DNA from 2 places in the Erwinia sp. 009765445 genome. Region 1 is predicted to be linked to the other one. Evidence: predicted binding sites of a transcription regulator. Region 1 holds the regulator's gene; the other holds the start of a gene.

The links. Region 1 encodes CRP, which controls carbon source genes, mostly activating them, when cyclic AMP is high. Its sites were predicted from a motif close to ATGTGANNNNNNTCACAT; they were not measured.
Region 2: focA (formate transporter FocA) is a predicted target of CRP. The motif match lies at 13,257-13,274, and genes of this name have one in related genera.

What each region holds. Positions count from the first base shown of each region.
Region 1 is NZ_JBYUWC010000008.1:184,643-199,412, reverse strand. It holds gene AC3Y5R_RS11005 (ABC transporter ATP-binding protein) at 1-1,301, opposite strand, end outside; gene AC3Y5R_RS11000 (BMP family protein) at 1,298-2,305, opposite strand; gene AC3Y5R_RS10995 (LysR family transcriptional regulator) at 2,417-3,316, shown strand; gene AC3Y5R_RS10990 (creatininase family protein) at 3,417-4,217, opposite strand; gene AC3Y5R_RS10985 (phosphoribulokinase) at 4,393-5,262, shown strand; gene AC3Y5R_RS10980 (OsmC family protein) at 5,292-5,696, opposite strand; gene crp (cAMP-activated global transcriptional regulator CRP) at 6,007-6,639, shown strand; gene AC3Y5R_RS10970 (YccS/YhfK family putative transporter) at 6,698-8,770, shown strand; gene argD (bifunctional acetylornithine/succinyldiaminopimelate transaminase) at 8,848-10,068, opposite strand; gene AC3Y5R_RS10960 (aminodeoxychorismate synthase component II) at 10,156-10,731, opposite strand; gene AC3Y5R_RS10955 (putative adenosine monophosphate-protein transferase Fic) at 10,765-11,325, opposite strand; gene ppiA (peptidylprolyl isomerase A) at 11,408-11,980, opposite strand; gene tsgA (MFS transporter TsgA) at 12,253-13,437, shown strand; gene AC3Y5R_RS10940 (cytosine deaminase) at 13,490-14,770, opposite strand.
Region 2 is NZ_JBYUWC010000005.1:171,907-186,676, reverse strand. It holds gene AC3Y5R_RS06895 (winged helix-turn-helix domain-containing protein) at 1-51, opposite strand, end outside; gene lpxK (tetraacyldisaccharide 4'-kinase) at 110-1,090, opposite strand; gene msbA (lipid A ABC transporter ATP-binding protein/permease MsbA) at 1,087-2,835, opposite strand; gene AC3Y5R_RS06880 (ComEC family protein) at 2,870-5,128, opposite strand; gene ihfB (integration host factor subunit beta) at 5,389-5,673, opposite strand; gene rpsA (30S ribosomal protein S1) at 5,760-7,433, opposite strand; gene cmk ((d)CMP kinase) at 7,540-8,229, opposite strand; gene aroA (3-phosphoshikimate 1-carboxyvinyltransferase) at 8,437-9,723, opposite strand; gene serC (3-phosphoserine/phosphohydroxythreonine transaminase) at 9,803-10,888, opposite strand; gene ycaO (30S ribosomal protein S12 methylthiotransferase accessory factor YcaO) at 11,197-12,954, shown strand; gene focA (formate transporter FocA) at 13,333-14,190, shown strand; gene pflB (formate C-acetyltransferase) at 14,273-14,770, shown strand, end outside.

The DNA.
Region 1 (14,770 bases):
ACCACCAGCAAACGGGGTTTGCGGGCGACTTCACGTCCCAGGATAAGTTTTTGCAGGTTGCCGCCGGAGAGTTTGCCCGCCTCGAAATCAGTATCCGGCGTGCGGACTTTGAAGTGGTCGATGATGGCACGGGCGTGACGGACAATCTTTTTGCGGTCCAGCAGCCAGCCACGGGCATGCGTGAACGACTGCTGGGCACCGAGCATGGCATTGTCCGCTATCGACAACGAGGTGACCGAACCGACTCCGCGACGGTCAGCGGGAATAAAACCGATCCCCTTCGCCCGGCGTGCGGCTGGTGAGAGCGCTGAAATATCTTCCCCGGCGAGTAAAATTCGTCCCGCCTCAATTTCCCGCAGATTAAGCAGCGCATCCGCCAGCTCAGACTGGCCGTTGCCATCCACTCCGGCAATGCCGAGTATTTCTCCGGCGGCGACTTTCAGCGAGGCGCGCCAGATTTTTTGCTGACCGGTTTCATCCCGCAGCGCGATGCTGTCCACATGCAGGATCTCCTCGCCACGCTGGCACGGGGTTTTCTCCACCCGCAGCACCACATCACGCCCCACCATGCGGCGAGCCAGATCGGTTTCGGATGTGTCGTCCACCGCCACCGTTTCAATCATCCTGCCACCGCGCATCACGGAAACGCGATCCGCCACGGCCATAATTTCATAGAGCTTATGCGTCACTATCACCACCGAGCGTCCTTCTTCCCGTAGCGAGTGAAGCGTGGCAAACAGCCCCTCTTTTTCCTGCGGCGTCAGCACGGCGGTAGGTTCATCGAGGATCAATACTTGCGCATCGCGATACAGCAACTTGAGGATTTCTACCCGCTGCTGGACCCCGATTGGCAAATGCTGAATTTTTGCCCAGGGATCGACCGCCAGTCCGTGGCGATCGGAAAGCGCCTGTAACCGTAGCGCTGCCGCCTGCAAGTCCAGGCGGCAGCTGCGGGTTTCCTTCAGGCCAAGGATCACGTTCTCCACCACGGTCATCGGCTGGACCAGCATAAATTCCTGATGGACCATGCCAATGCCGTGCGCGATGGCATCCCCCGGATCGCGGAGGATCACCGGCTGCCCGTCGATAACAATTTCGCCCTCGTCGGGTTGATACAGCCCGTACAGGATCTGCATCAGGGTACTTTTCCCCGCGCCGTTCTCACCGAGCAGCGCATGGATTTCCCCTGCGGCGACATTCATCGACACGCAGTCATTCGCCGTGACGCGCGCAAATCGCTTGGTCACTTTGTTTAACGCTACGCGGGGCTGCATCGCTACCATCACCTCAGGTTTGCTCACACTTTCGGCACGATGGTGCCATTATCCAGCTGCTGCCAGATGGCAGTGAATTTCTGCCATACCTCAGCGCTGACCAGCTTGCTGTTGTACTGCTCTTTACCGTGCACCACAGACCAGGCTTTTGCCACCGTCGGTGCCCACTCTTTGCCACCGAGGAAGGCGTTATTCGCCACGGAATGGCCGACTTCTTCCACCATCCAGTCAAGGTTCTGCTTCAGGCTGCAGGCAATGTACGCCGGGGAAACATCCATCTGATCGGCATAGCAGCCGATGGCTTTAACTTTCGCGGCGGCAGCACCCTGCAGCGCACCCAGCCCGGTCACATCAGCGGCATGCCAGATCACGTCGGCTCCGTTGCCGATCATGGTAGTTGCCGCTTCCCGGCCCTTCGCTGCGTTATCGTAATCACCAGTGACCACGCCCAGCCCTTTCACGCCTGGGCGGGTTTTCTCGGCACCGGCAATAAAGGCACGCATCATCGCCTGTTGTGTTGGATTATCACCGCCGCCGACAAAACCGACCGCTTTACCTTTATCGGAAATCAGAGCTGCCAGAGCGCCTGCGGCATAAGCCGCCTGCAGATAGGCAAGATTGACGTATTCCACATTGCCCGGCGCGGTTTCATCCGGCTTAAAGGTTGAAGCGAAGAAGTGGGTATCCGGGTAGTCAGGGGCAATTTCGGCAAACGCCGAGCCGTATTCAAAGCTGTGGCCGATAATCAGCGAGTAACCGTCGTCGGCATAGCCGCGGATCACCTGCTCCATCTGCGCCTGCGGCACGCTTTCGCTGTAAGCCACGGTGAAACCTTCTTTTTTCAGCGCCTGGAGCCCCTGATACGCCAGCATGCTCCAGCCGCCATCGGCAACGGAACCCGGCAACAACAATGCGATTTTGATGCTCTTATCCGCGGCCAGCGCTTTACGAGAAAGTAACGGCGCCAGAGCCGGTAACATCACCGCGCCCGCCAGCATCTTTGCAAATCCCCTGCGACTTACACCTGCCATTTTTATGCCCCCTCAACTGAAGATTGTTCAGTTATGCCGCGATTTTCGTTACCTTAAAAGCACAGTTTTTCGTACTCAACGATGCCTTAAAGGCAACACTACGGAGTCGTCATGCTTCAGCATCGCCTGTGGACCTATCTGGATGAAGTGGCGCGCAGCGGGTCAATCCGTAAAGCGGCCAGCAGACTGCATATTTCAGCTTCCGCCATTAACCGGCAAATCCTCGCGCTGGAAGAAGAACTCGGCACCCCGTTGTTCCAACGCCTGCCACGCAAAATGGTGCTGACGGCCGCCGGAGAAGTGTTGATCCACCACGTCCGCCAGACATTTAAAGAGCTGGAATGGGCGCAGATTAAGATTGAGGAGCTGAAGGGGCTGCGGCGTGGCGAAGTCACGGTAGCGATGATGAGCGGGCTGGCGGCCAATCTGATCCCCCGCGTGGCCGCTGAATTCCGGCGGGCAAATCCCAGGGTAAAATTAGTCCTGCGGCAGATGACCACCGGTCACGACATTACCAGCGCGGTGGAGTCGGGCGAGGCAGATTTAGGGCTGGGATTCGATTTTGATTTACCCCCTTCCCTCCGTACGCTGGGCAGTGCGGTCGGAAGGCTTGGGGCGGTGGTGGCACCCGGCCATCCACTGGCGGATAAAACCAGCCTGCGCCTGAGCGACTGCGTGCCCCATTCGCTGGTGATTGCCGACAAGTCGATGGTGATCCGCCCTTATCTGAACGATCTGTTCTCTCGGGCATCAGTGACCGTGCACCCGGTCATTGAAACCAATTCGATCGAGGTGATGCGTCAGGCGGCGATGGTCGACCAGGCGCTGACCTTCCTGACGCCGTTTGATATTGAGTTCGATCTGCGCAGCGGCAGGCTGATCTATATTCCGGTGCGCGAGCTGGCGCAGCGCACACAGAATCTGATGCTGATTGGGCATGATCGGGGCACCAGTGCGATTGGCAGCGTGCTGGCGGAGACCATCAAGGCAATGATGAGCCAGATGGCTTAGCGGACTTCAGCGTGCCGGAGCGGCCTTAAATCTCACGGTAAGGAAAGCGGGCAATACGGCATGCTGAAATGCGTGGCATGCCGCCTGCTGAAGGCATACTCTATTTTGACTGGTAAGGTGGCCGGTAAGCCTGCACCTCACGGATCAGCTTAATCAGCGCCTCAGCCGCCCGCCGGGTTTCGATTTTGCCGCGTTCGGCATCCGCAGCTGCGGCGTTACCGGTGGTGCCGGAAGGATGCAGATCCTCCGCCATCCAGCCAAAGCCCACGCCCCCTTCCGGGGTAAGGATGCCGCCAGTTTCCGCTAGTGCCACCGAGGCGGATACAAAATCCTCTGCATATTTCATCTGCACCAGATCCGGATGAAGATGCAGCATCACACTGGTTTCCGACTCACCGCCATGAATACCGTGCTGCCGCTCGTGTTCACTGAACAGATCGCTGGAGTCGATGGTACGGAACCAGCTGGCTCCGACGGCAAATACTCCCAGTTCAATGCGCAGCTGGCGGCAGACAATCTCCATCAGCTGCGGCTGGCCGCCATGCGAATTCCAGAAAATCAGCTTGCGGATCCCGGCGCGCCAGGCGCTTTTTGCCACTTCAAACCACACTTTGCCCAGCACATCATAAGGAAGGGTCAGCGTGCCAGGGTAATTGAGATGCTCATCAGATTTGCCGACCGGCAGTGCGGGAAGGATCAGCACCGGGAGATCTGCAGGCATCATGCCGACCGCTTCGGCAACGATCCCGGCATTAATCGCGGCATCCACCCTGACTGGCAGATGCGGGCCATGCTGCTCCACTGCGCCAATCGGCAGCACCGCAACAATCTTGTCCATCTCCAGCTCGCTGAATTCACGGGTCGAGAGATCCCACCACCAGCGTGACGAAGGCATATTCATTGAAAGTTATCTCCTGCACTGTTTTGTACAGTCTGAGCAATTTGGTGCGCTAAATGAAGCAGCAAAAATGCGGCGGCGCGTTGCTTTTTTGGCATCGGAGAGGGGCAAAGGTGACACCCGTGCGCTAAACATGATACCAATGCTGGATCGATATGATCTTTCTCAGGGAGCTAACATGTCTGCCAAACATCCGGTGATTGCCGTGACCGGTTCCAGCGGCGCGGGAACCACCACAACCAGCCTGGCCTTCCGCAAAATTTTTCAGCAGCTTAACCTGCATGCCGCCGAAGTGGAGGGGGACAGCTTTCACCGCTATACCCGGCCTGAGATGGATATGGCAATCCGCAAAGCGCGCGATATGGGCCGACACATCAGTTATTTTGGCCCTGATGCCAACGACTTCGCGCTGCTGGAGCAAACCTTCCAGGAATACGGCAAAAGCGGCAGCGGCAAGTCGCGCAAGTATCTGCATACCTATGATGAGGCGGTGCCGTGGAACCAGGTGCCGGGAACCTTCACGCCGTGGCAGCCGCTGCCGGAGCCGACTGATGTGTTGTTCTATGAAGGGCTGCACGGCGGGGTGGTAACACCGCAGAACAATGTGTCACAGCATGTGGATCTGCTGGTTGGCGTGGTGCCTATCGTTAACCTGGAGTGGATCCAGAAGCTGGTGCGTGATACCAGTGAACGCGGCCACTCGCGTGAAGCGGTAATGGACTCGGTAGTGCGTTCTATGGAGGATTACATCAACTTCATCACTCCGCAGTTCTCGCGCACGCACATTAACTTCCAGCGCGTCCCGACCGTTGATACCTCCAATCCGTTCGCCGCACGGGGCATCCCGTCGCTGGATGAAAGTTTTGTGGTGATCCACTTTCAGGGACTGGAAGATATCGACTTCCCCTATCTGCTGGCGATGCTGCAGGGTTCTTTTATCTCTCACATCAACACGCTGGTGGTACCTGGCGGCAAAATGGGGCTGGCGATGGAGCTGATCATGGGGCCGCTGGTGCAACGGTTAATCGAAGGGAAGAAGATAGAGTAGTGCCCCGACAGTGCGGGGCTCGGGATATTTTACAGCTCAATCACTTCATAGCTGTGAGTGATCTCCACACCTTTGCCCAGCATCAGCGCAACGGAGCAATATTTTTCTGCTGAGAGATCGACAGCGCGGGACACAGCTTTATCGCCCAATGCGTTACCCGTTACGATAAAATGCAGATTGATATGGGTGAAGAGACGCGGAGCCTCTTCACGCCGTTCGGAGGTCAACTTAACCTCACAGTCTTTAACATCGTGACGGCCTTTTTGCAGGATTGAAACCACGTCAATCGCGCTACAACCGCCCGCTGCCATCAACACCATCTCCATCGGGCTGGGTGCTTTATCCCCTGAGTTGCCATCCATCAGCACCTGATGTCCTGATGAGGATTCTCCCAAAAAGGTCAGCCCTTCCACCCATTTGACACGTGCCTGCATAACAAACTCCTCTAATTCATTCAGTTAACACCAGATTACGCTTTAGCAACAAAAACGGCAATGCAGCAGATTTCGCACTATGCTGAAGCGAGACAACAGAAGACACTCGTGCAAAGCTGTGCTACAAACAAGGCTGTAATACTTTCGTCAGTACTCTACAAGCTTTGACGAAACGGAACGACATAACGAGCCTGGCTTCCCACAGAAGCCGAATAAATTTCCTGACAGGGAAACGCTTGACTATTTCAACGCCTGACAGGGAACTCTGCCCCTGTATTTAAGGCACGATGACAACAGAGGATAACAGCGAATGGTTCTCGGCAAACCGCAAACAGACCCGACACTTGAATGGTTCCTGTCACATTGCCATATTCATAAGTATCCATCCAAAAGCACGCTGATTCACCAGGGTGAGAAAGCGGAAACCCTCTACTACATCGTCAAAGGCGCGGTAGCGGTGCTGATCAAGGATGAAGAAGGCAAAGAGATGATCCTCTCTTACCTCAATCAGGGCGATTTTATTGGCGAGCTTGGCCTGTTCGAAGAGGGTCAGGAGCGCAGTGCGTGGGTACGGGCAAAAACCGCGTGCGAAGTCGCTGAAATTTCCTATAAGAAATTCCGCCAGCTGATCCAGGTGAACCCCGACATTCTGATGCGTCTCTCTTCGCAGATGGCGCGCCGCCTGCAGGTAACGTCCGAGAAAGTGGGCAATTTAGCTTTCCTCGATGTGACTGGTCGCATCGCGCAAACCCTGCTCAATCTGGCTAAACAGCCGGATGCCATGACTCACCCTGACGGAATGCAGATCAAAATCACCCGTCAGGAGATCGGCCAGATTGTTGGCTGCTCCCGTGAAACCGTTGGGCGTATTTTGAAAATGCTGGAAGATCAGAACCTGATCTCGGCGCACGGTAAAACTATCGTTGTCTACGGCACACGCTAACCGGCTCTGATCCTCGGCGCAACAGTCTCTGTTGCGCCTTTTTATTTGGTACGGAGTGATGTGGCGTCGAATCATTTATCACCCTGAAGTCAACTACGCACTGCGCCAGACGCTGGTGCTCTGTTTACCGGTTGCTATCGGATGGCTGCTGGGCGATTTGCAAAAGGGATTGCTGTTCTCCTTAGTCCCGGCCTGCTGCAACATCGCCGGTCTTGATACCCCGCATAAACGCTTTTTCAAACGCCTGATCGTGGGCGGTAGCCTGTTTGCCTCCAGCAGCTTTCTGATCCAGTACCTGGGTGCACACCAGGTTCCCCTGCCCGCTATTTTGTTCGTGATGGCGATGCTGCTCGGCGTGACCGGAGAGATCAGCCCGCTGCACGGACGACTGCTGCCCGGCTCGCTGATTGCGGCGATCTTCACCCTCAGCCTGGCGGGAAGGATGCCAATCTGGCAGCCGCCGATGCTCTACGTACTGGGCACGGTCTGGTACGGCGTCTTCAACTGGTTCTGGTTCTGGCTGTGGAAAGAGCAGCCGATGCGCGAAACGCTGAGCCTGCTGTATCGGGAGCTGGCCGGTTACTGTGAAGCTAAATATACCCTGCTGACTAAACTCACCGATCCGGAAAAAGCCCTGCCGCCGCTGCTGGCCCGTCAGCAGAAAGCGGTCGATCTGATCACCACCTGCTACCAGCAAATGCACATGCTGGCCGCCAATAACGATAATCATCACAAGCGGCTGACCCGCGCCTTTCAGGTGGCGCTGGATTTGCAGGAGCATATCTCCGTCAGCCTGCATCAGCCGGAAGAGGTGCAGAAGCTGGTGGAACAGAGCCACGCCGAAGCGGTGATCCGCTGGAACGCCCAGACCATTGCGGCCAGGCTGCGCGAGCTGGCAGACGATATCCTTTATCATAAGCTGCCTGAGCGATTTACCATGGATAAGCAGCTTCAGGCGCTGGAAAAAATTTCCCGCCAGCACCGGGACAATCCGGTCGGCAACTTCTGTTATTACCACTTCAGCCGCATTGCCCGCGTCCTGCGCACTCAGCGCCCACTTTATCAGCGCGACCTGATGGCCGACCGCCAGCGCCGTCTGCCGCTGCTCCCGGCCATAAGAAGTTATCTGTCGCTGACGTCCGCCGCGCTGCGCACCGCCGCCCGTTTTGCGGTGATGCTGACCTTTGCCAGCTCGCTGGCGCTGTTCTTTAACCTGCCCAAGCCCTACTGGATTTTGATGACGGTGATGTTTGTCAGTCAGAACGGTTACAGCGCCACCAGAGTCCGGATCCAGCACAGAGCGCTGGGGACCCTTGCCGGGCTGATTATCGCTGCCGTTACTCTGCGGCTGCAGGCCCCGGAGCCTCTGGTGCTGCTGGTGATGCTGGCAATCACCCTGATCAGCTACCTGTTTATCCGTAAGTTCTACGGCTGGGCGATGATTGGCTTTACCGTCACGGCGGTTTACTCCCTTCAACTGCTGTCACTGAACGGGGCTGATTTCCTGCTGCCGCGCCTGATGGATACGCTGATGGGCTGCCTGATTGCCTTTGGCGGCATGATCTGGCTGTGGCCGCAGTGGCAAAGCGGGCTGCTGCGGCAGAATGCGCACGATGCGCTGGAAGCCTATCAGGGAGCGCTGCAGATGCTGCTGGGCAACGAGCAGGACCCGGTAAAGCTGGCTTACCAGCGTATGCGGGTCAATCAGGCTCATAACGCCCTCTTTAACTCGCTGAATCAGGCGATGCAGGAGCCCGGTTTCGATTCGAGTTATCTGGCAGACATGAAGCTGTGGGTGACGCACAGCCAGTTTATCGTTGAGCACATCAACGCGATGACCATCCTCGCGCGTGAGCATACCATGCTGACGTCATCGCTGGCGGAGCGGTATTTGCAGTCCTGTGAGATTGCGTTACAGCGCTGCCAGCAGCGACTGGAATATGACGGCCCCAGCTCTGACACTAACGTGCTGGATGGCCAGGGAGAAATTCAGCAGGGTCCGGTGACCATTCTGGAAAGGCACGTGCAGCGCATATTGGGACATCTCAGCGTGATGCACACCATCTCATCACTGGCATGGTTCAATCGCCCACATCACGGGCGCTGGCTGTCGCGGCGCTTGAGAAAATAGACCCGATCGCTCAGGCCCCTGTTTGCTACAAACTCAAGGCGCAGGGAGTATGTTAACAACCTCGCCGTTTGCGTGCCTTAACCGGCCAGCACTTTCTCCACCGCGACGGCAAAGCGCCCCATCCCCTCTTCAATATCAGCCGGTTCGATCACCAGTGAAGGCGCAAAGCGGATCACATCCGTTCCTGCGTTAAGGATCATCACCCCTTCCGCCGCTGCAGCATTCAAAATGTCACGAGCCTTACCGGCATACTGTGGCTTGAGAGCCGCGCCAATCAGCAAGCCTTTGCCACGGATTTCACTGAACAGATCCAGCTTCGCGTCGATTGCTTTCAGCGCAGTGACAAACTGCTGGCGACGGGTTTCCACGCCGCTCAGCACTTCTTCGGTGTTGATGATATCCAATGCTGCTTCGGCCACCGCACAGGCCAGTGGGTTACCGCCGTAAGTGGTGCCATGCACGCCCGGTGACATGGTGGAGGCAATTGCATTAGTGGTCAGCATCGCACTGACCGGGAAGCCGCCGCCCAGCGCTTTTGCGGTGGTCAGAATGTCCGGCTCCACGCCGTAATGCTCGTAAGCAAACAGTTTGCCGCTGCGGCCCATGCCGCTCTGCACTTCATCCAGCACCAGCAGTGCCTGATGCTCATCACACAACTGGCGCAGGCCCTGCATAAACTCCGGCGTGGCAGGCATAATACCGCCTTCACCCTGGATTGGCTCCACCACGATGGCGCAGGTGTGATCATCGATAACCGCTTTGACCGCAGCCAGATCGTTAAACGGCACGTGGAGGATATCCGCCGGTTTCGGACCGAAGCCGTCCGAGTATTTCGGCTGCCCACCAACGGAAACGGTAAACAGCGTCCGCCCGTGGAAGGCGTTGTGGAAAGCGATGATTTTGCTCTTGTAAGGCGAATGGCGTTTTGAGGCGTAATAGCGGGCCAGCTTGAAAGCGGCTTCGTTCGCTTCACCGCCGGAGTTAGCAAAAAACACGCGATCGGCAAAAGTCGCTGCAATCAGTTTGCTGGCGAGGCGCAGCGCAGGTTCGTTGGTGAAGACGTTGCTGGTGTGCCACAGCGTCTCTCCCTGGCTTTTTAAGGCTTCCACCAGCGCCGGATGGCAGTGGCCCAGCGCAGTCACCGCGATACCGCCGGAAAAGTCGATATACTCTTTCCCCTGCTGGTCCCAGACCCGGCTGCCTTTGCCCTTCACCGGCACAAACTGAGCTGGTGCATAAACAGGCAGGATCACCTCATCGAACGTCGCCCGCGTTACCGCTAATTTATCCGCTGCCATTGACTACCTCATCTGTTTTTTTTACGTTGCAGGAAGTGAAATTATAATCACAAAATATGCATAAAAAATCAATCAAAGGAAACTTTTTCACTGCCGGAGGAAATTTTCCAGCAGCTGGTGTCCCTGCTCGCTGAGAATGCTTTCCGGATGGAACTGCACCCCTTCCAGCGGCAGATGACGATGGCGGAACCCCATAATCTCGTCAGGCTTGCCATCGCGCAGTGTCCAGGCGGTCATTTCAAATTCCGCCGGAAGGGACTCTTTCTCCACAATCAGCGAATGGTAGCGCGTCACCGTCAGCGGATGTTTCAGGCCGGAAAAGACGCCCCCATCATTATGCTCAATCGCCGACGTTTTGCCGTGCATCACTTCCCTGGCCCGTATCACCCGCGCACCAAAAGCCTGCGCGATAGCCTGGTGACCCAGGCAGACGCCGAGGATTGGCAGTTTTCCGGCGAACTCCGCAATCGCCGCCAGTGAAATACCCGCCTCGTCCGGCGTACAGGGACCGGGAGAGATCACCAGCTTTTCCGGCCGCAGGGTGGCAATTTTATCCAACGTCAGCTCGTCATTACGCCGGACCAGCACCTCTTCCCCCAGCTCACAGAAGTACTGACAGAGGTTCCAGGTAAAAGAGTCATAGTTATCAATAAGCAGCAGCATCGGCACTCCGGACCGGTTTGGAAGGCCGCTATTCTACGCATTTTCCGGCCGTTCGCTTACCACTTTGCCAAACGCCGCCGTGAGTAAAGCGAGATCGCCCGCCAGGCTGGTTTCAACCGCCGTATGCCAGCTTGCGGGGTCAATTTGCCGCCACTGGATATCGTAACCGCCATGGATGATCAGCTGCTCAAAGAACAGCCGTAGCGCACGGCCGTTACCGCGCAGGAAAGGATGTAAAACCGTCAGTTCGCAGTAATACCATGCCAGCCTCTCCACCAGCTGGTTTACCGGCAGGTCAGCCACGCCGATCTCCTCTTCCAGCGCCTGCATCAGCGCATTACCCTCTTTCTCGATATATTCGAAGTGGCAACAGGGTGTGTCGCCCAGTTGAATATCGACGCTGCGAAGTTCGCCCGCCCGATCGAGAACATCATGGAACAGTGCGCGGTGCAAAGCTCGCAGATGTGGCAGCCCCGGATTGGGTGCGCCGAGATCGAGAGTGGTACCGCCCAGCAGGAAACTGGCGAGGAAATTTGCGTCCTGACGTTGCTGCCAGAGGGAAGTTTTTTGCTTATCGGTTAGCTTTCCGGACATGCTGCCTCCTTTGACGGGGTCATCACTGCGTTGTGCAGACTTTCTGCACTAATTATAAGCAGCAATCCCCCGTCAGGAGGATTTATGGCAGGACTTTCGCGGAAAGGATCACTACCGGCTTCACCGGGACATTCTGGTAAGGGCCGACGTTCTGCGACTGAACCTGAGAAATTTTGTCTGCCACATCCTGTCCTTTGACAACTTTACCGAACACGGCATAGCCGAAGTCACGCTGACCGTGGTCAAGGAAGGCGTTATCCGCAACGTTGATAAAGAACTGGCTGGTGGCGCTGTCTTTGTCGGCGGTGCGGGCCATAGAGATAGTGCCGCGCTTGTTCAGTAAACCGTTGTCCGCTTCGTTTTTAATCGGCGCGTTGGTCGGTTTCTGCTGCATGTCAGCGGTAAAACCGCCGCCCTGCACCATAAAACCAGGGATTACGCGATGAAAAGTGGTGTTGTTGTAGAATCCACTGTTGACGTAATCAACGAAGTTTTTTGTTGAAACCGGGGCCTTCTGATTATTGAGTTCCAGCTCAATATTGCCGGCTGACGTGGTCAGCAATACGTGAGTATCTCCCTTCGCAGCCATCGCGGAAGCGGAAATCGTGGACAGCGCGAAAACAGTGGCAACCGCTGTCAAAGTACGTTTTAACATGAAAGATTCCTTACTTAGGGCTACAGGCCAGAAAAACAAAGTTGATTCTAAAGAGGCGCTTACCAACGCGCCAGCGTTTTACCTTAATTTACTTGTCACATTTTGACCGCAACCGATTCCCTGCAGCGAAAATGGTGATACTCATCACGAAACTCATGAATATGAAACGAAATGTTTCATTATTTATTTATGGCGATCACTAAAATCGCTAAACTGCCGACGCTTACCATGAGCGTCATGCTTCACGATCCCTCAGACTCACAGGTTCCACTATGACTAATCGCGATCGAATCGGGCTTACCTGGATCAGCTTTTTCTCCTATGCGCTGACCGGCGCAGTTGTGATTGTTACCGGCATGGTGCTGGAAAATATTGCGGATTATTTCCACCTGCCAGTCGCGCAGATGAGCAATACCTTTACCTTCCTTAACGCCGGTATTCTGGTGGCAGTGTTCCTGAATGCCTGGCTGATGGAGATCATCCCGATGAAGCGCCAGCTGATATTCGGCTTTGTGCTGATGGTGCTGGCGGTGCTGGGGCTGATGACCAGCCACAGCCTGAGCGTCTTCTCGCTGTGTATGTTCGTGCTGGGCGTGGTCAGTGGTATCACCATGTCGATCGGCACCTTCCTGATCACCCATCTGTATGAAGGACGGCAACGCGGCTCGCGCCTGCTGTTCACCGACTCCTTCTTCAGTATGGCAGGAACCATTTTCCCGATCATCGCCGCGGCTATCCTCGCACGTTCTCTGCCATGGTACTGGGTGTATGCCTGCATTGGCGTGATTTATGTGGCGATTTTCGTGCTGGCGTTATGTTTTGAGTTCCCGATGCTGGGCAAAAAGGCCGCGAGCCAGCAGACGGCTGAAAAGGAAAAATGGGGGGTTGGCGTGCTGTTCCTGTCGATTGCCGCCCTGTGCTACATCCTTGGTCAGCTGGGCTTTATCGGCTGGGTGCCGCAGTATGCCACTAAAAATATGGGCATGGACCTGACTCAGGCCGGTGGGCTGGTGGGCAACTTCTGGACCTCTTACATGATCGGTATGTGGGCGTTCAGCGCCATTCTGCGCTTCTTCGATCCGCAGCGCATCGTGACCGTGCTGGCTCTGCTGGCGACCGTACTGATGTACTGGTTTGTCAGCAGCAGCGATGCTTCCATGCTGAAGTGGATTATGATCAGCCTGGGCTTCTGCTCCAGCGCTATCTACACCACCATCATCACGCTGGGCTCGCTGCAGACCAAAGTTTCCTCGCCGAAGCTGGTGAACTTTATTCTGACCTGCGGCACCGTGGGCACCATGCTGACCTTCGTGGTCACCGGCCCGATTGTGGAAAAAAGTGGGCCGCACGCGGCGCTGATGACTACCACCGGACTGTACGCGGTGGTGTTCGTGATGTGTCTGTTGCTGGGCTTCGTCAGCAAGCATAAACAGCCCGGACATATGTCCTTGCACTGACAGTTGCAGACGAAAAAGCCGGGATTTCCCGGCTTTTTTCCTCCATTCCCGGCTACCTTTTAAAATCTACGTACTCGCTTTCAGCCAGATGGATGGTGGTCTCCGCCGGTTTAGTTTCCGCAATCACCCTGCCGTGGCGGATTGAATAGCGGGTTGGTACCTGGCGGCGCAGCGCATCAAAGCCATTTTCAGCAGGTAAAATAATCAGGTTGGCGCTGTTGCCAGTCTGGATGCCGTAATCCTTCAGCTGCATTGTTCTGGCACTGTTATCGGTGATCAGCTTGATCCCCTCATCCAGCTGGCCGTAGCCCATCAGCTGGCAGACATGCATCCCCATCTGCAATACCTGAAGCATATTGGCGGTCCCCAGCGGATACCAGGGATCGAACACGTCGTCATGCCCGAAGCAGACGTTGATATCGGCCTCCAGCATCTCCTTCACTCGCGTGATACCACGGCGTTTCGGATAGGTATCAAAACGGCCCTGCAGGTGGATATTCACCAGCGGGTTGGCAACGAAATTAATACCGGACAGCTTCAGCAGACGGAACAGGCGTGAAGTATAAGCCCCGTTATAGGAGTGCATGGCGGTGGTATGGCTGGCGGTTACTCGCGCACCCATTTTCTCGCGCAGCGCCAGAGCGGCGACGGTTTCCACAAAGCGTGACTGCTCATCGTCAATTTCGTCACAATGCACATCGACCATGCGTTGATACTTCTGCGCCAGCGCGAAGGTTTTGTGCAGTGACTCGACACCGTATTCGCGGGTAAATTCAAAATGTGGAATGGCCCCGACCACATCCGCTCCTAACTTTAACGCCTCTTCCAGCAGCGCTTCGCCGTCCGGATAGGAGAGAATACCCTCCTGTGGAAAAGCGACCAGCTGGATATCGACCCACGGCGCCATCTCCTCTTTCACCTCCAGCATCGCCCGCAGCGCTATCAGCGAGGGATCGGAAACGTCAACGTGGGTACGAACATGCTGAATACCGTTAGCAATCTGCCACTTCAGCGTCTGCCGGGCGCGCATCTTCACGTCTTCATGGCTCAGGAGAGCCTTGCGCTCGGCCCAGCGTTCAATCCCTTCAAACAGCGTGCCGGATTCGTTCCAGGCCGGTTCACCCGCCGTCTGCGTAGTATCAAGATGGATATGGGGTTCTATATAGGGTGGGAAGGCCAGGCCCCCTTCCGCATCCAGCGAGCCCTCAACGGACGCATTTTGCGGCTGTGGCGAGAGAGAGGCTATTTTGCCGTCGCGGATAGCGATCTGCCATAACCCTTCGCGCCAGGGTAAACGAACGTGATTAATCCATTTCAAATGAACAGCCTGCAT
Region 2 (14,770 bases), on a different contig from region 1:
AGCCAGGTGCAGTTGACGAGCCTGATTCAGTGTGAGCGAGGGAGAAGACATAGCGCACCTTAATAAAAAGATGCATTAAGTTTAGCGCGTTTATTCAGTGTGTTAGCAACTATTTAACCTGAAGCGCGACAATCCTGTTCAGTAAGGCATCACTTTCAGCCTGCGGCAGCTGCGCATCAACCGGCAGATACCACCAGTTATCCGCAGCAAAATGCCGGGCTTTGACCGCGTCTTTCTCAGTCATCAGCAATATCTCTCCTGCGGACACCAGGGAAGCCAGCTGAGGTTGAGTGTAATCCTGATGATCGGCAAACGGCACCTCTCTGACCGGCACGACCCCTTGCTGACGGAGCGTGGCAAAAAAACGGGGGGGATGACCAATACCCGCCATTGCCACCACATTTTCCAGCTCGTTCAGCGGAACTGTTTCACCTGTAATGAGATTTACCGCCAGCCCTGGCTTCAGCTGCATTGGCAGCTCGCCTGGCTGAGCATTGCCACCATTGACGATCACTGCATCAACGCTTTTCAGACGGGAAGCACTTTCACGCATCGGCCCGGCAGGCAGCCACCAGCCATTGCCGAAGCGCCGCTGACCGTCCACCACCACAATTTCAAAATCCCGCGCCAGGGCATAATGCTGCAGGCCGTCGTCAGTGATGATCACATCCACTTCACCGCCCTCCAGCAGAGCCTGAACAGCCTCTTTTCTGACCGGGGAAACCGCAACAGGGGCACCTGTACGCTGGTAAATCAGCACCGGCTCATCACCCGCCTGCCGGGTGGAAGTCTGGTCGTTAAGGACCAGGGGATAATACTCAGCCTTGCCACCGTAACCACGGGAAACCACGCCGGGCCGCAGACCGCGCTGCTGCAATGCCTGTACCAGCCAGATTGCAACAGGCGTTTTGCCGTTGCCGCCTGCGGTGAGATTCCCTACGATAACCACCGGTACGGGTGCCCGCCAGGCCTTGCGCCAGCCCAGGGTGTAGCTGAGACGGATCAGCGTCGAAATCAGCCCGTACAGCCAACTGAGTGGCAGCAGCAGCACATACAGTGCTGAACGGCCACTCCAGAGCCTCTCAATCATTGGCCAAACTGCATTTTGTGCAACTGAGCATAAACCCCTCTTTGCTCCAGCAGGTCAGCATGGCAGCCGCGCTCAACGATATGACCGTCCTCTACCACCACAATCTCATCGGCTTTTTCAATAGTGGAAAGACGGTGCGCGATGACCAGCGAAGTACGGTTTTTCTGCAGTTCATCCAGCGCCGCCTGAATGGCACGCTCTGATTCGGTATCCAGCGCTGAAGTCGCTTCATCCAGAATCAGGATCGGACAGTCGCGCAGCAGCGCGCGGGCAATGGCAATACGCTGGCGCTGACCGCCGGAAAGCAGCACGCCGTTCTCGCCAATGACCGTGTCCAGACCTTTATCCATCTTATTGATGAAGTCCATGGCATGCGCCATCACTGCGGCTTTCTCAATATCCTCGCGCGTGTATTTTTCGCTTCGTGCATAGGCGATATTGTTGGCAACCGTATCGTTGAACAGGTGAACATTCTGCGAGACCAGTGCGACCTGATTACGCAGCGAGCTGAGGGTGTATTCCCGCAAATCGTGACCGTCCATCAGGATCTCGCCCTGCTGGATATCGTAAAAACGGGTCATCAGGCTGGCTATGGTGGATTTACCAGAGCCGGAGCGTCCCACCAGCGCCACCGTTTTCCCTTCAGGGATCGACAGAGTGATGTTATGCAACGCCGGTGTTTCACGGCCCGGATAGGTAAAGGTGACGTTACGGAATTCCACATCGCCTTTAGCACGCTCAATGGTGCGGGTGCCGGTATCGGTTTCCTGCTCACTGTCCAGAATCGAGAACAGCGTCTGGCAAGCTGCCATCCCGCGCTGGAACTGGGCGTTAACGTTGGTCAGCGATTTCAGCGGGCGCATCAGCGCGATCATTGAGGAGAAGACCACGGTAATGGTACCGGCAGTCAGCGTTTCCATCACGCTCGGGAAGCTTGCAGCATAGAGGACGAAGGCCAGTGCCAGAGAAGCGATCAGCTGGATAATCGGGTCAGAGATAGAAGAAGCAGAAACCAGCTTCATCCCCTGCTGACGCATGCGGTTGCTCACGCGGTTAAAGCGCTCGCTCTCGATTTCCTGACCACCGAAAATCAGCACTTCTTTGTGCCCTTTCAGCATCTGCTCAGCGCTGGTGGTGACCTGCCCCATGGTGTTCTGCATGGTTTTGCTGATATTACGGAAACGTTTGGAAACCGTGCGAATAGCAAAAGAGACGATCGGTGCCAGCAAGATCAGGATCAGCGACAGCTGCCAGCTATAGTAGAACATCATGATAAACAGGCCGATGATCGACGCACCTTCACGAACCACAGTCACCAGCGCGCTGGAAGAGGAGGACGCAACCTGCTCGGAGTCATAGGTGATACGGGACAACAGGGTCCCGGTTGACTGCTGGTCGAAAAAGGCGACCGGCATCCCCATCATATGGCTGAACAGGCGGCGACGCATCGACATCACCACGTTACCCGACACCCAGGAGATGCAGTAGCTGGAAATATAGCTGGTCACACCACGAATCAACATCAGACCGATAACGGCCAGTGGCATCCAGATCAGAACCGAAGAGTTCGCCTTACCGAAACCGTCATCCAGTAACGGTTTCAGCAGTGACAGCATTAGTGTATCGCCCGCCGCGTTAAGTACCAGCGCTACCGCAGCCACAATCAACCCCGTTCTGAAAGGTTTGATCATTGGCCAGAGGCGACGGAATGTCTGCCAGGTGGAGAGATCTTTATCCTGATGCATTATTTAACCAGTTCAATTGAAATAGCCGCTCATTCTACCTGGAATAACGTGGTACGCCAAACCACTGATGGTACCAACGGGGTAATATTTGTTCTCTTAACCCTGAAACCATCCAGTAATCGTTGAAAAATTGTACGCGGATCTGTCCGTTCACCGCCGTGTCATACCAGCGATACTGGTTCTCCGCATAGCGCCTGATAACACGTTCTGCGGGCAGTTTCCACGCGCTGTATCGGGCAGCAGAGGCCAGTGCTACCCGCCCTGCCACTGCCCTGAGCAAGGGCGGCGAAGAGGACGTTCCGCTGCCATGATGGGGAACCTGTAAGATATCTGACCGGAGCCGATCGCGATAAATACTGACCATTTTCAGCTCCGCCGGTGCTTCAATGTCCCCTGTCAGCAACACGCGCCATTTACCATCACTAACGGCAATCACACAGGACTGATTGTTGCCAGACTGCGCTTCACGCTTTAGCGGCCACAGCACCTGAAAATTTAACGATTGCCATTGCCAGCCCACCCCTTTATGGCACGGCAAATGCCCCGACCTGCCCGTATCACTGCGCAGGGTCGCTTGGGGGAATATTTTGACCAGACTTTCCAGCCCGCCGGAATGGTCCAGATGATCGTGACTGAGGATGATTTGCTCAACATCCATTCCCTGCCATTTCAGCCACGGCAGGATCTGGCTGGTTGCTGCGTCTCCGCCATCCCAGCGGTTTCCGGTGTCGTAGATGATCGCGCTGTTGTGCCGAGATATCACTACCGCCAGACCATGCCCGACGTCAAGCATATCCAGCCGCCAGTCAGGCACCTTCACGTTCATTCGCCACAGCAGCAGCGACAGGCACAGGCTGAGTGCCGTGGCCGGTGAGCTCCGCCACCAGCAGAAACGCCAGACCACCACCGCCATCCAGGCCAGCAGGCTCAGCCATAAAATCTGAGAGTTCACCGTAACCCAGCCAGCCGGTAATGCCCGGAGCGGAATGAAGACCAGCTCGAGAGTCCGGTCAGCCATCCACCACAGGAGTTCACTGACGGATGGGATCATATTGGTTACCGTCGCGCAGAGGATTAGCGGTACCGTCAGTAAAGTGATGACCGGGATCGCCCAGAGGTTCGCGACCAAAGCACTCAGGCTGATGCCGTGAAAAATCAGCATCTGCAACGGCATCAGCAGCAGGAACATCCCCAGTTGCAAATGCAACAGTTGCACCACCAGCCAGCGTTTCTTACCCACAAACCGCCGCGACAGAGGAAACCAGTGATACCAGAACAGCAGCCCGGCTACCGCCATTGCCGACAGCCACAGACTCTCTGACAGCATACTCAGCGGATCAAAAAGCAAAATACAGCCTATACAAACTCTCCATACCTGCCAACTGCTGCAGCATTTACCACGCAGTCGCAGCACACTCCACACGCCAAGAGCCAGCATTGCCCTCGCGGCAGGCGGATTCCCGCCTGAAAGCCAGGTATAAGCCATGGCGACCAGCAGGCTGAACAACAGCGGAAAACGGTATCCAATCCGGTGAGCGGGCAACGCTATCTGGATCCCACGGGCAATCAGCCAGCCCAGACTGGCGGCCAGACCGATATGCATTCCGGAGATTGCCATCAGGTGTGCCGTGCCGGTCTCCCTCAGTAACTGATTCATTTCCCGACTGACGTCACCACGTTCGCCAAATGCCAGCGCAGTAATCATTGCCTGCCATGGCAGCTCACCATAACGCTGCTGACTGCTGCGAATAACCTGCTGACGCCAGCTGCAGCCAGTTTCAACTGGTTGCAGGGACAGAATCTTGCCCGTCAGTGGCGTACTGTTGGCTAACGCATATCTCTGTGAATCAAAACTGCCTTCGTTGAGCCGTGCATGCACCGCTCTCAGCCTGAGTTTCATCTGCCAGTGCTGGCCAGCACAGAGTGGCTGCTCGTGTTGCGGAAAGCTGACCGTGGCATAAATCGGCGGGAAGATCTGCCTGTCCGCGATACTGAGGATCCTGAGTTTGACCCGATCCGGCTGAAGCTGTTCAATCCTGACCATCGCCTCCTGTGGCCTCGATGTCAGAAACTCAACTTGTTGCAGTAAGGTTCGCGCGGGCGAAATGGCCCACAGAAAGAGCAGTAATAAAATCGCCCCTTCCTTCAGCATCCGGCAGTGACTGCTGCTCAGGGAAACGGCAATAATGATCCAGAGCAGGTCATATTTCGCTTCCGGCAAGTGGGGAAGAAAGCAAAGGGGAAGCGTCGCGGCGATTATCCACATCGCCAGGCGGCTCAGGCTGTAAGGCATCGCTGGCACTCCTGTTAACCATCAACCGGAGTGTGTCGCAGTGAGCGGACCAATGCAGCCTGCTAATCGGCCAGGCCAGAGCAGGGTCGCAGGAAAGTTATTCTGGTTGCCGGGTTCGGACAAAATTTTGCGGGCAAGCTTCCGGAACAAACATCAGCAACGGATTCTGCAGTACCCACTTACGCTCTCTGTCCTGCCCTGAAATTAAGGCAAAAAAAAACGACACCTGAGTGTCGTTTTATTGCTGCAATGCGTAAGCCTTAGCCGTAGATATTTGCGCGATCGCGCAGCTCTTTGCCTGGCTTGAAGTGTGGAACGTATTTACCTTCCAACTCCACTTTGTCGCCCGTTTTCGGGTTACGGCCAGTACGAGGTGCACGATAGTGCAAAGAAAAACTGCCGAAACCCCGGATTTCAATGCGTTCGCCCTGCGCCAAAGTGGTCGCCATGTGCTCCAGCATTTCTTTTACCGCATCCTCAACAACTTTCGCCGGAATATGAGAGTGCTGGCCAGCAAGTCTTTCAATCAGTTCTGACTTGGTCATAAATCCTCCGGTTAATTCCTACAGGAAAAAGCTCTGACAGTAACGGCTATTTCAGGGCGGCAACTGCCGCCCTGTTGCAAGCGCAATCACTCGCCTTTAGCTGCTTTGAATGCTTCAGCCATAGCGTTAGAGAAGTTACCTTCTTCCTGTTTAGCGTTCACAGTATTGATGGCTTCTTTCTCATCTGCCTGGTCTTTAGCACGTACAGACAGGCTGACAACGCGGTTTTTACGGTCAACGCCGGTGAATTTAGCTTCAACATCATCGCCAACATTCAGAACCAGAGTTGCGTCTTCTACACGGTCAACAGAGGCTTCTGAAGCGCGCAGGTAACCTTCAACGCCATCAGCCAGTTCAACTGTAGCACCTTTAGCGTCAACAGCAGTTACTTTACCGTTAACAATAGCACCTTTCTTGTTCAGAGAGATGTAGTTGTTGAACGGATCTTCTGCCAGCTGCTTAACGCCCAGGGAGATGCGCTCGCGCTCTGCGTCAACCTGCAGAACCACAGCGGCGATTTCGTCGCCTTTCTTGTATTCACGAACTGCTTCTTCTCCGGTAGCGTTCCAGGAGATGTCAGACAGGTGAACCAGGCCGTCGATGCCGCCGTCCAGGCCGATGAAGATACCGAAGTCAGTAATAGACTTGATTTTACCTTCAACGCGGTCGCCCTTGTTGTGGGTTTCTGCGAACTGCTGCCATGGGTTAGATTTGCACTGCTTCAGACCCAAGGAGATACGACGACGTTCTTCATCGATATCCAGAACCATAACTTCAACAACATCGCCAACGTTAACAACTTTGGACGGATGGATGTTTTTGTTGGTCCAATCCATTTCTGAAACGTGCACAAGGCCTTCAACGCCTTCTTCGATTTCAACGAAGCAGCCGTAGTCGGTCAGGTTGGTCACGCGACCAGTCAGTTTGGTGCCTTCCGGATAACGCTTAGCGATAGCGACCCATGGATCTTCGCCCAGCTGTTTCAGACCCAGAGAAACGCGGGTACGTTCGCGGTCGAACTTCAGCACTTTAACAGTGATTTCGTCGCCAACGTTGACAATTTCGCTTGGATGCTTAACGCGCTTCCATGCCATGTCAGTGATGTGCAGCAGGCCGTCAACGCCGCCCAGATCAACGAATGCACCGTAGTCAGTGAGGTTCTTAACGATACCTTTAACTTCCATGCCTTCCTGCAGGTTTTCCAGCAGCTGATCGCGCTCTGCGCTGTTTTCGGATTCGATAACCGCACGACGTGAAACCACCACGTTGTTACGTTTCTGATCCAGCTTGATTACTTTGAATTCAAGCTCTTTGCCTTCCAGGTGCAGGGTGTCACGCACCGGACGCACATCAACCAGGGAACCTGGCAGGAACGCACGAATACCGTTCAGCTCAACAGTGAAGCCGCCCTTGACTTTGCCGTTAATAACACCGGTAACAGTTTCAGCATCTTCGTAAGCTTTTTCCAGCGTGATCCAAGCTTCGTGACGTTTAGCTTTCTCACGGGACAGCAGAGTTTCACCGAAGCCGTCTTCTACTGCGTCAAGCGCTACGTCAACTTCGTCGCCTACCTGGATTTCCAGTTCGCCAGCTGCGTTCTTGAACTGCTCTGCAGGAATTGCAGACTCAGATTTCAGACCCGCATCAACCAGAACGATGTCTTTGTCGATAGAGACAACAACACCACGAACGATGGAACCCGGGCGGGTTTCGATTTCTTTCAGGGACTCTTCAAAGAGTTGAGCAAAAGATTCAGTCATATTGATAATCTTATGATTCTTCAATTTAACGTCCACCTGACATCCTGACGGGTGGGGTTGTTTCACATGCCCCATGACATCCATATCAAAGGGTTAAAAAAATCGGTTACTGCTGCGGCAAGGACAATTTTTCACGCGCATATTTAAGAGACGTTTCAATCACTTGCTCTATTGACATGCTGGTTGAATCCAGCACCAGCGCATCACTTGCCGGTCTTAGCGGCGCAATGGCGCGATTACGATCGCGGTCATCACGCTCCTTTATCTCAGATAAAAGGCGCTCAAAGTTAACACTAAAGCCCTTCTCCTGCAACTGTAGCATACGGCGGTGAGCACGCTCTTCTGAACTGGCATCCAGGAAGATTTTGACCGGTGCGTCAGGGAAAACCACCGTTCCCATATCCCGTCCATCAGCAATCAGACCAGGCAGCTCGCGGAAGGCTCGCTGGCGACGAAGCAGCGCCTCACGCACCCGGGGGAATGCTGCCACTTTGGACGCCGTATTACTGACATCCTGGGTGCGGATTTCACCGGATACATCTTCTCCCTCGAGAATCACTTCCATCTCACCATTGGTTGAGACAAAGCGAACGTCCAGGTGTGCTGCAATAGGGACCAGAGCCTCTTCAGACGAGATATCCACCTGGTGGTGCAAAGCGGCCAGTGCCAGCACGCGATAGATCGCGCCTGAATCCAGCAGATGCCAATGCAACGCCTCGGCCATTGCTTTACACAAGGTCCCTTTACCTGCACCGCTGGGGCCATCAATGGTGATCACCGGGGCTAAAGCCGTCATCTCATTCTCCTGTCGGTGGGATGTCTGTTTAACCTGCTCAGACAAATATCGACGCGCATTATACGCTGCAACAGCCCAGATCGTTACCCCATAAGCATAGACGCACTCAAATTAATCAGCCTTTTCGGACCAATTACAGAGCGAATTCCTGCGCAGGGCGTGATTTAGTTCGCAACCCGCTGCACAACGTGCAGCGGATTTACAGATTTATGCCAGCTGACTGAGGCGAGCGAGCTGCTCAAAATAGTCGGGGAAGGTTTTTGCTGTACATTTCGGATCGAGAATGGTCACCGGCGTGGTTGAAAGCGCCACCAGTGAAAAACACATTGCCATACGGTGATCGTTATAGGTCCCGATTTCTGCATACCGGATAGTTTCTGGCGGAGTGACGCGAATATAGTCGTGTCCCTCTTCCACTTCGGCACCCACTTTCCGCAGTTCTGTCGCCATGGCGGCCAGACGGTCGGTTTCTTTTACACGCCAGTTATAGATGTTGCGCATCACTGTTGTGCCTTTGGCAAACAATGCTGCCGTAGCAATGGTCATTGCCGCATCCGGGATATGGTTCATATCCAGATCGATGGCCTTCAGTTCACCGCGGGTACAGGCAATAAAGTCATCACCCCACTCAATCGTCGCCCCCATTTTCTCCAGCACGTCGGCAAAGCGGATATCGCCCTGCATGCTGTTGCGGCCAATACCGGTGACCTTAACAGTGCCGCCTTTGATAGCCGCTGCGGCCAGGAAATAGGAAGCAGATGAAGCATCTCCCTCAACCAGGTATTCGCCCGGCGAAACATATTGCTGATTACCGGCAATGTGGAAGACGCTGTAATTCTCGTTTTTAACCGTAACGCCAAAGGTCTTCATCAGATTCAGGGTGATATCGATATAAGGTTTGGAAACCAGATCGCCCTTGATCACAATTTTGGTGTTGGTCGGTGCCAGCGGAGCCGTCATCAGCAACGCCGTCAGGAACTGGCTGGATACGCTACCGTCGACGGAGACTTCCCCTCCGGCAAAACCACCCTGCAACCGCAGCGGCGGATAATCCTGCTGTTCAAGATACTCCACTTTGGCCCCACCCTGACGCAGCGCATCGACCAGATGACCAATTGGACGCTCTTTCATCCTTGGCTCACCGGTCAGCACAATGTCACTGGCACCCAGGCAAAGTGCGGCTGCAAGAGGACGCATTGCGGTCCCCGCATTGCCCAAAAACAGTTCAAGCGGTTTTTCCGCATGCAGCGGGCCACCCTGACCGGTCACCTCACATACCGTACGATTGTCAGACAGTGTATAGCTGATCCCTAACGCCTGCAGGGCATTAAGCATATGGCGTACATCATCACTGTCCAGCAAATTGGTCAGGCGAGTGGTGCCTTTAGCCAGCGCAGCCAGCAATAAAGCGCGGTTAGAAACGCTTTTGGAACCGGGTAAGTTAACGGTGCCATCCACCAGTGCGATAGGTTGTAACGTCAGGGATTCCTGCATGTGAAACTTATTCTCCAAATAAAATGCAATAAAACCTCGCGATGCGAGGTTTCAGAGAGTTCAGACCGGGATCTTGCACTCAGCCGTGGCGGCGCTCAAAGTCGATCATAAAATCAGTCAGGGCCTTTACCCCTGCCAGCGGCATAGCGTTGTAGATGGAGGCTCGCATGCCGCCTACCACACGATGGCCTTTCAGTGCATGCAGACCTGCAGCAATTGATTCGTCCAGGAACACCTTATCCAGGGAAGCATCCGCCAGCTGGAAAGGAACGTTCATGCGCGAACGGTTGCCACGAGCCACATCGTTGCGATAAAAATCACTTTTGTCGATCACGCCATAGAGCAGATCCGCTTTCGCCTGGTTGCGCTTGTCCAGTTCAGCCACGCCGCCCTGCTCTTTCAGCCACTTGAACACCAAACCGGAAAGATACCATGCAAAAGTCGGAGGGGTGTTAAACATTGAGTCGTTTTCGCTCAGCACCTGGTAATCCAGGATCGAAGGCAACTCTTTTTTCGCCTTACCCAGCAGATCTTCACGTACCACGACCAGCGTCAGGCCAGCCGGACCGATGTTTTTCTGCGCACCGGCATAAATTACGCCGTAGCGGCTGACATCAATCGGGTGGGACAAAATGGTTGATGACAGGTCGGCAACCACCACTTTATCACCAAAATCCGGCTCTTCATTAATCGCGATACCGTCAATGGTTTCATTAGGGCAGTAGTGCACGTAGGCGGCGTCATCAGACAGTGCCCAGCTGCTCATCGGGGTAACCGCCCTCAGGCCATCAACGGTGGTTTTAGCATCAATGACATTTGGCGTGCAGTATTTCAGCGCTTCTTTGATCGCGCTGTGCGCCCAGTAGCCTGCATCAACATAATCTGCCGTTGTGTGGTTCCCCAGCAGGTTCATCGGGATAGCCGCAAATTGGGCACGGGCACCACCATGGCAGAATAATACTTTGTAATTGGAGGGGATTTTCAGCAGATCGCGAAAATCTTTTTCTGCCTCTTCAGCCACCTGAATGAACTCTTTACTGCGATGGCTGATCTCCATCACAGAAGTCCCTAAACCCTGCCAGTTACAGAGTTCCTGTTCGGCACGACGCAGCACTTCCACCGGCAGCATTGCCGGGCCGGAGCTAAAATTGAAAATCTGACTCATTTCCCCTCACCACTTTCAGATCAATCGATTTCGATTCTGCTATCGGTTTTATCACTGCCCTGGCCGGGCTGCAATGATTAATCCGGTCAACCGACCAGTTCTTCGCGTTGCTACGCAACAGCTTGTAGGGTGAATGGAAACAATGTCGATATTTTGTGAGGCTGTTCCAGCGATCGCTGATTTGCCCCTCACATCCGGCGGGGAAACTGCCAGAATAGCCGCCATCAAATCACCCAGCCGGATAGCGAATCAGGCGGAAACCCCGTATCATTGCGCGCTTTCGGCACAACCCAAAACGAGTGGGCACTATGACGCAAACGTATATCCCAGGCAAAGACGCCGCGCTGGAAGACTCCATCGCACGCTTTCAGCAAAAATTACAGGATCTGGGCTTCAATATTGAAGAAGCTTCCTGGCTGAACCCGGTACCTCATGTCTGGTCGGTTCATATTCGCGACCGCGACTGCCCGCTGTGCTTCACTAACGGCAAAGGTGCCAATAAAAAAGCCGCGCTGGCTTCCGCGCTGGGTGAATATTTCGAGCGCCTGTCGACCAACTACTTCTTTGCCGATTTCTGGCTGGGTAAATCCGTGGCCGAAGGGGATTTTGTTCACTATCCTAATGAAAAATGGTTCCCGCTGCCGGAAGATGACAGCCTGCCACAAGGCATTCTCGATCCGCGCCTGAGCAAATTTTACGACCCGAAACAGGAAGTGAGTGCCAGCGATCTGATCGATCTGCAGTCCGGCAATAGCGATCGGGGGATCTGCGCCCTGCCGTTTACCCGCCAGTCAGATCAGCAGACTGTCTATATTCCGATGAACATTATCGGCAATCTCTACGTGTCTAACGGCATGTCCGCGGGTAACACGGCGAACGAGGCTCGCGTACAGGGTTTGTCTGAGGTCTTCGAGCGCTACATTAAAAACCGCATTATCGCCGAATCCATCAGTCTGCCAACTATTCCGGATGAAGTGCTCAACCGTTACCCGGGCGTGGTGGAGGCCATCGCCAGACTGGAAGCGGAAGGTTTCCCAATCCTCTCTTATGACGCCTCGCTGGGTGGCAAGTATCCGGTTATCTGCGTGGTGCTGTTTAATCCGGAGAATGGTACGTGCTTCGCCTCTTTCGGCGCACACCCGGATTTCGGCGTCGCGCTGGAACGTACCGTCACCGAACTGCTGCAGGGCCGCAGCCTGAAAGATCTCGATGTGTTTACGCCGCCCACTTTCGATGATGAAGAAGTGGCCGAGCATGCAAACCTGGAAACTCACTTTATCGATTCCAGCGGGCTAATATCCTGGGATATGTTCAAGGATGACGCCGACTATCCGTTTGCTGACTGGAGCTTTGCCGGCACCACCGAAGAAGAATTCGCCACGCTGATGGCAATCTTCGATTCGGAAGATCGGGAAGTGTATATCGCCGACTATCAGCATCTGGACGTCTACGCCTGCCGTATCATTGTGCCCGGGATGTCAGATATCTATCCGGCCGAAGATCTGCTGCTGGCCAACAACAGCATGGGGGCTTATCTGCGCGAAACCCTGCTCTCGCTGCCTGAAAGCAACTGGGAGAAAGAGGACTATCTGGCGCTGATTGAGCGTCTGGATGAAGACGGCCATGACGACTTTACCCGCGTCCGTGAGCTACTGGGCCTCGCGACCGGTAAAGATAACGGCTGGTATACCCTGCGCATTGGTGAACTGAAGGCGATGCTGGCCCTGGCCGGTGGCGACACCGATCAGGCTCTGATCTGGACCGAATGGACAATGGAATTTAACGCTTCCATCTTCACTCCAGCCCGTGCGAATTATTACCGCTGCCTGCAGACTTTACTGCTGCTGAGCATGGAAGAAGAACGCGATCCTGTGCAGTACCACAATGCCTTCGTGCGGATGTATGGTCAGGAAGCCGTTGAGGCAGCTTCGGCCGCCATCAGCGGCGAAGCGCCATTCTATGGTCTGCAAAGCGTGGATGAAGATCTGCTGGCCTTCCCGGCCCATCAGTCACTCCTGGCAGCCTATGAAAAACTTCAGCAGGCAAAACGCCGCTACTGGAAATAATGCTTAGCTGGCGGCCTGCAATATAAGAGCAGGCCGTCATTCATTCAGATCCACTCCAGGAAGATTCCATGCCACTTAATTTTCATTAAAAGTTAATAAAAGGTGAGCCAGATATTTTTAAAAAACCACCATGCAACATTCCGCACATATTTCTCTTTTGTTTTTCACCTTCCAACCCGTGCATTTCGTGCTCTATTCAACTTTTATTTAGTATATTAAAAATATTTTATCAAATAATTTCAATCAGTTAACCATTAAAACCCCACATAAAACAGTGCTTTAAGCCGTGATATACTTGAGCAATATGATCCACATCAATTTCTCCCCTATACTCCTTTGTTAGTATTTCGTCGTTGATAAATTTTGGGAGAAGTTGGTGTGAAAACTGGCAACCCGTTCGATTTACTCTTACCGTCTGAAATGGCTAAAGTTGCCGAAGAAGCCGGTGTCTACAAAGCGACAAAACATCCCTTCACGACATTTTTCCTGGCTGTCACCGCCGGAGTCTTCATCTCCATTGCTTTTGTGTTCTATATCACGGCCACCACCGGTGCTGAAGCTGTACCCTACGGCCTGGCTAAGCTCGTTGGTGGCATCTGCTTTTCCCTCGGTCTGATGCTGGTCGTGGTTTGTGGAGCCGACCTCTTCACCTCTACCGTGCTGACCATGGTGGCAAAAGCCAGCGGTCGTATCAGTTGGGGGCAACTGGCTCGTAACTGGATCAACGTTTACATAGGGAATTTCTTCGGCGCGATGTTTTTTGTCGGGCTGATCTGGTTTGCCGGCCAGTATATGGTGGCAAATGGTGCATGGGGGTTAAATGTTCTGCAAACGGCTGACCATAAAATGCACCATACTTTCCTCGAAGCCGTTTGCCTGGGCACGCTGGCTAACCTGATGGTGTGTATGGCGGTGTGGATGAGCTACTCCGGCCGCAGCCTGACGGACAAAATGTTAGCCATGGTGCTGCCGGTCGCGATGTTCGTTGCCAGCGGGTTTGAACACAGCATCGCTAACATGTTCCTTATCCCGATGGCTATTGTGATTAAAGACTTCGCCTCACCAGAATTCTGGCAGGCGACCGGCACCACAGCAGCACACTTCTCCAGCCTGACAGTCAGTAACTTTGTTATGGATAACCTGATCCCCGTCACCCTGGGCAATATAATTGGCGGCGGTTTGCTGGTGGGTCTGACTTACTGGGTTATCTATCTGCGTGATGGCGATCATCACTGATCCCGAAATCAAGATTTGACATCCGTCGCCGGATTCACGGCGGCGGGAACGAAAGAACTCAATGTAATTAAGGTAGGTTCAAATGAGCGAGCACAATGAAAAACAGGCTGCTGCCTGGGCAGGCTTTGCACAGGGCGAGTGGCAGAACAGCGTTAACGTTCGTGACTTTATCCAGAAAAACTACACCCCTTATGAAGGTGATGAAGCGTTTCTGAGTGGAGCCACTGAAGCGACCACTGCGCTGTGGGACCAGGTGATGGAAGGCATCAAGCTGGAAAACCGCACTCACGCACCTGTCGATTTTGATACCGACCTGGCGTCCACCATCACCTCTCACGATGCGGGCTACATCAATAAAAAACAGGAAACCATCGTTGGTTTACAGACTGATGCTCCACTGAAACGTGCGCTGATCCCCTTCGGCGGCATCAAAATGGTCGAAGGCTCCTGTAAAGTTTATGGTCGCGAGCTGGATGCCGGCCTGAAAAAAGTCTTCACCGAATACCGTAAAACTCATAACCAGGGCGTGTTCGATGTTTACACCCCGGATATCCTGCGCTGCCGTAAATCTGGCGTGCTG